Linked DNA regions of Bryobacter aggregatus MPL3. The main gene of each other region encodes a partner of the protein of the gene in region 2 in a complex. Links are inferred from orthologs where the notes say so. Each region holds a gene or a part of one and is shown on either strand. Other genes may lie near its edges.

What was found. The genes of interacting proteins can lie anywhere in the genome.
Region 1: the proteins of xseA (region 2) and xseB are in contact, whole or in part, in a cryo-EM structure (PDB 8TXR), measured with the Escherichia coli proteins. The link is inferred for Bryobacter aggregatus MPL3 from one-to-one orthologs.

The regions. Positions count from the first base shown.
Region 1 is NZ_JNIF01000004.1:125,853-128,844, forward strand. It holds xseB (exodeoxyribonuclease VII small subunit), read right to left. Parts: upstream 1,621-2,992; coding sequence 1,381-1,620; downstream 1-1,380. Other genes in the region: M017_RS0120180 (TlyA family RNA methyltransferase), read right to left, coding at 1-503; M017_RS0120185 (polyprenyl synthetase family protein), read right to left, coding at 500-1,384; M017_RS0120195 (nickel pincer cofactor-dependent isomerase, group 22), read right to left, coding at 1,610-2,884; M017_RS0120200 (hypothetical protein), read right to left, coding at 2,892-2,992. UniProt on the Escherichia coli protein: Bidirectionally degrades single-stranded DNA into large acid-insoluble oligonucleotides, which are then degraded further into small acid-soluble oligonucleotides.
Region 2 is NZ_JNIF01000003.1:2,181,048-2,183,935, reverse strand. It holds xseA (exodeoxyribonuclease VII large subunit), read left to right. Parts: upstream 1-692; coding sequence 693-2,084; downstream 2,085-2,888. Other genes in the region: guaB (IMP dehydrogenase), read right to left, coding at 2,088-2,888; M017_RS0110315 (DegT/DnrJ/EryC1/StrS family aminotransferase), read right to left, coding at 1-665. UniProt on the Escherichia coli protein: Bidirectionally degrades single-stranded DNA into large acid-insoluble oligonucleotides, which are then degraded further into small acid-soluble oligonucleotides.

The DNA.
Region 1 (2,992 bases), on a different replicon or contig from region 2:
TCGAGCAGGGCAGGGAAGCGGTCGAGCAACAGCGTGACGCTAATAAAACTCACATCGCAGACCAGCAGACTCGCGAGTTCGCCAATGACGGAAGGCTCGATCAGCCGCGCATTCTGGTGTTCGTGGAGAACTACGCGGGGATCGGTCTTGAGCTTCCAATCGATTTGCGTCGCGCCGACATCGACACAATGGACTCGTGTGGCGCCGTGCTGGAGCAGGCAATCGGTAAAGCCACCCGTTGAGGTGCCGATGTCGATTGCGATGCGGCCCGTTGGGTCGATTGCAAAGTCGCGCAGCGCGCCTTCCAGCTTGAGTCCTCCACGGCTGACATAGCGGAGTTGCTCCAGAAGATCAATAGCCGACTCCGGTACAACACCGGCGCCGGCCTTGTCAATCTTTTGTCCATTGACGAGTACCTTGCCCGCGAGGATCAGCGCCTTGGCTTTCTCGCGGGTGGAAACCAGTCCGCGCTCCACCAGCATCTGGTCGAGCCGCTGCTTCAAGACTTGCGGTCCACAATGAGATCGGCGATCTCGATCAGACGGGTGGCACGGTCGCCGAAAGGAGCAAGGGCCGCGTGGGCCTTTTGGCGCTCTTCTTCCGCCATTCTCTTCGACTCGGCAAGTCCATAAACGGCAGGGAAGGTGATCTTTTGCTGGTAAAGATCCTTACCCGCTGTCTTGCCGAGCGCTTCGCTCGATTCTTCAATGTCGAGGATGTCATCGACAATCTGGAATGCGAGTCCGGTATGTTCACCGTATTCACTAAGAGCTGCCAATTGCTCGGCGTTCGCACCGGCGTAGATCGCCCCCATGCGGACGCTGGCCCGGAGCAGCGCGCCGGTCTTGGCGCGATGGATTTTCTCGAGCAACGCCGCATTCGGCTGCATGCCTTCGCCCTCGATATCGTGTACCTGGCCGCCAATCATCCCGCGTACCGTACCGCTGGCCGAGGCTAGCTCCACCACCAGCTGACTGCGCACTTCCGCACTGACATGCTGTAGCGAACCTAGCACCTGGAAGGCCAGTGTCAGCAGCGAGTCCCCGGCCAGGATGGCCATCGCTTCGCCGAAAACCTTGTGATTCGTGGGTTGTCCACGGCGCAGATCGTCATTGTCGAGAGCCGGCAGATCGTCGTGGATCAGTGAATAGGTGTGGATCATCTCGAGCGTGACGGCGGCGTCGGCAATGCCGTCTGCGCCAGGTTGGATGACGTCGCCTGCGGCCATGCACAGCACCGGACGAATCCGTTTGCCGCCGGCAAAGAGGCTATAGCGCATGGCGCGATGAATCACTTCCGGCTCGACCGTCTCGGCAGGCACCCAGGTATGGAGGGTCCGCTCGACAATTTCAACCCGGTTGGCAAGATATTCCTTCAACGTCATTTGCTGAACGGCTCCGCTTCCACCTTGCTGCCGCGCTTCATCAGAATTTCGACGCGCGTTTCTGCCTCGTCCAGGCGCTTCTTCGCCGATTCACTCAATGCAACCCCCTTCTCAAAGAGGCTGATTGACTCCTCGAGACCCATGCTGTCCTTTTCGAGATGGGAAACGATTCTTTCCAACTCGTCCAGATCCTGCTCAATCGTTTTGGCTGCCGACGGGTCCTGCTCAGTGGCCATGAGACGCCTCGAGCGGCAACATGTTGCCGGCGTCGTCGAGCGGGAAGTCATACGGCCCTTCGACAATGGTGAGATTCGGATTGGCTTCGATTTCGGCGCGCAGATTCTCGCTCATTTCGAGATCGACAAGCCCGAGTGTGTTCTTGATACGGACGATGGTGACCTGGCTGAGGTCATGCTTGCCAACCGTCGGGAGAAAGCGTTCGAGGCATTCGCGGTCGGTATCAAAGTGCACGGGGGTACGGATGGCGGAAGGCGAAGAGGCAGTCAGCGAATTGATCTGCGTTGGCTTCCAATCAATCTTCGGGAGAATGCGCGAATGGATGACGTCGGCCATGCCCATGCCGACCGCGCTGCCATAGGTATCCTTGCTCAAATCGCGCACAAAGACGCGGTGGATCTTCGGCGGTCCCTGCCACGGGTTGTATTCGCCATTGACGCCGCGGTTCACCACTTTGGTATCCATGCCGGCGCCGGAGATCTCCTTGCCAATTTCGTCAAGGATCAGGATGTCGAGTTCCTGGACTGGGACATGGCCCTGCCAGCTCTTCACCAGCTCGAGCAACTGTTCTTCGCGTGCTTCCATCTCTTCCACCGGCACTGCGGTGAGCTGTGCGGTGGAGTGGTTCGCATCTTCGAGAATCGCGAGACCACCCAGAATCTTGCCACTGGCCAGAACCTGGCGGCCCACGCTACGGATCATCGTGCCCAGCCCAATCTTGTAAGCAAAGGTGTGATAGTACTGCGCACCGGCAAACTTACCGAGCCCGATCGCCATCATCTTATAGAGACCGCTCTCGATGATGCCCTCAAAGTCGGTGTGCCATTTGACGCGGCCGACCAACATGACACCATCGCTTTCATAGGCGAGCTTGTCGAGATAGGCGGTGATCCCTTCGGGCGTGGTGCCGAGAGCGACAACTTCCAGTTGGCTCCGGACCGGGCATCCCATCGTCTCTTCATTAATCTTGTATTTGCCAAGCACCATGGCCTGGCCTTCGGGGGAGGCGGCTCCATGGCTTCCCATCGCGGGGAAGATGAAGGGCTTCATCCCGACAGATTTCCAGTAATCGACAACAGCGCGCACGATGGTGGCGATGTTGGCAATGCCCCGGCTCCCGACGCCAATGGCGACGGAAGAACCAGGCTTCAGCTTTGAGGCAAAATCCGCGCTCCGCAACTCGGCGGCGACTGTGGCTGGGATGTCTTTTACAGCGCGATCAGGGAAACTTTGGCGGACGCGGAGCATCCGGGGAAGTGGCATGCAATCATTATGATTCAAAGCCGTCGCTAAAGTCCGCACTCCACTCCCGCTCGAGCATTCGCGAATACTCGCCAGAGGCGTAGAGATCAAAATCGAACTGATTGGCTT
Region 2 (2,888 bases):
CCATGTTGGCGCAGCTTCACCAGCGTTTCCGCCAGGGTCGGGTCATTGGTGGTGACGATGCCACTGTCGCCATAGCCGCCCAGATTCTTGCCCGGATAAAAGCTAAAGCAGCCTATAGCGCCGATCGAGCCGCAGCGGCGCCCCTTGTACTCGGCACCAATGGCCTGCGCCGCGTCCTCGACAACCACCGCACCGTACTGGGCGCCCAGTGCAAGCAGCGGGTCCATGTCGGCAGCAGCCCCATAGAGATGCACAGGCTGGATCGCCCAGACTCCCGAAGTCTTCTTCAGCACGTCTTCAACCTGATTCGGATCGAGATTGAAGGTGACCGGGTCGATATCGACAAAAACCGGCTCGATGCCGAGGATAGAAAGCGACCCAGCCGTTGCAAAGAACGAAAAAGGCGTCGTAATCACCTTGTCGCCCGGGCCAAGTTCAAGTGCCATCCAGGCCAGCAGCAGAGCATCGCTGCCGCTTGCGCAGCCAATCGCGTACTTTGACTGCGTGTAGCCGGCAATCTGGTGTTCCAGTTCGGCCACCGCCGGCCCCATGATGAAGCGCTGTGAATCGATGAGTGGAATCAATTCCGCGAGGATCTCTTCACGGATCTGCGCGTGTTGCGCAACGAGGTCGAGGAGCGGAACTTGCCGGGTCAGAGTAGACATGCTGCTACTTCCGATAGTATCGAGTGAGTGGAACAGATTGGGTTGGAGTGGAAGCCCTGGACGCCAGAAAAGTTCAGCGTAAAGCAAATCACCGCGCAGTTGAAGCGCTTATTGCGGGAGAAGTATTCGAACATTTCGGTATCGGGCGAGATTTCAGCGCTTAAGGTTGCCGCAAGCGGTCACCTCTACTTCAATCTCAAGGAAGAGGATACCGTCCTCTCCTGTGCGATGTACAAGCAGAATGCGCGCCTCTTAAAGACGGCGCTGCGCGATGGCATGCAAGTGCAGGCGCGCGGTTCGATCGACATTTATGAACCGCGCGGAGCCTATCAATTTCTGGTGGAACACGTGGAATTGCAGGGCGCCGGAGCCTTACAGCAGGCCTTTGAGGCATTAAAGCGGCGGCTCCAGGAGGAAGGCCTTTTTGAGGCCGCGCGCAAGCGTCCGCTGCCCAAGTACCCACGCCGGATTGGCATCGTCACCTCGCCTACCGGCGCCGTCATCCAGGACATGCTGCACGTCTTTGCGCGCCGCTCCCCTGGCCTCGAGATTCGCATCTATCCGGCGCTCGTCCAGGGCGCGGGCAGTGCGGAGCAACTTTGCGACGGGCTGCGCTACTTTACCGAAAGTGGCTGGCCGGATGTGATTGTCGTCGCCCGCGGCGGCGGCTCGATCGAAGACCTCTGGAGCTTCAACGAAGAAAGCGTCGCCCGCGCCATTGCTGCGAGCGCCATGCCCGTGGTTTCCGCAGTCGGCCACGAAACCGACTTCACCATCGCCGACTTTGTCGCCGACCTTCGCGCCCCCACGCCGTCTGCCGCGGCCGAAATCATCGCCCCCGATGTCACAGCGCTGATCGAGCGCATCGAAGGCCTCGAGCGGAGCATGGCGCGCAGTGTACGGCATAGCATCGCTACGCGGCGCGAGATGTTTTTCCGGCAAGGCGTCGAACGAGCACGTACGCTGCTGGTGCGGCGCTTGAATCGCTTAAGCCAGACCATCGACGAGAAGGATGCCCGTATGAACGGATTGCTCAAGAACCGGCTCTGGAATCTTCAGCTCCGCTACCAGAAGTGGACCTTCGATCTGATGCTGAAGGACCAGCGCATCCGCTTCATGATGCTGCGCGAGCGCCTTTGGAGCATGCAGGCCAAGCTCGATCGCCGCGTGACAGCGATCCTCAGTGAAAAGGCCCTCCGGCAGAAATCGCTGGAAGGCCAATTGTCGAATCTCAACCCCACCCGCATCCTCGATCGCGGCTTCGCGCTGGTTTTCGATGCAGACCGCAAAGTGATTCGCGATGCGAAGGCCGTTAGCGACGGACAAGCACTGCAGGTGCGCGTTGCCAGCGGCGAGTTCGGGGTGGTTGTCGGAACAGGAAAGACGCCGGCACGCCGAAAAACAAAAGCACCGGCCTAACACTTATTCCAAGCGATAGTTCGGTGCTTCCTTGGTGATGATCACGTCGTGCACATGGCTCTCCCGCAGGCCAGCCGGACTGACACGCAGGAACTTTGCCTTGTCTTGCAGTTCCCGAATCGTCCCCGCGCCGCAATAGCCCATCCCGGCGCGCAGGCCGCCCACCAACTGGAACACCAGTTCGCCCAGCGGACCCTTGCTCGCCACACGGCCTTCAATGCCTTCCGGCACCAGCTTGCCAACGCCTTCTTGTCCGTAGCGTTCGCTCGAACCCTGCGACATTGCGCCCTGCGAACCCATCCCGCGATAGCTCTTGAAGGTGCGGCCCTGGAACAGAATCGTCTCGCCCGGGCTCTCGTCGGTGCCGGCAAACAGGCTGCCAATCATGACGCAATCGGCGCCCGCGGCAATCGCCTTCGTCACGTCGCCGGAGAACTTGATGCCGCCATCGCTGATCAACGGAATTCCCGCCGGACGCGTTGCTTTGGCACATTCGGCAATCGCGGTAATCTGCGGCACACCGGCGCCGCTCACCACACGCGTCGTACAGATAGAACCGGGCCCAATGCCCACCTTGATCCCATCCGCGCCCAGATCAATGAGGTCTTTCGCGCCCTCATAGGTGGCAACGTTGCCCACCACCACCTGGACGCCCGAAAGCTTTTCCTTGATCGTCTTCAAGGCATGCAACACTCCTTCAGAATGTCCGTGTGCGCTATCGATCACCAACACATCGGCCTTTGCGGCAACCAGAGCGGTGGCGCGCTCCAGAAAATCTTTGCCCGCCCCAATCGCAGCCGCAAC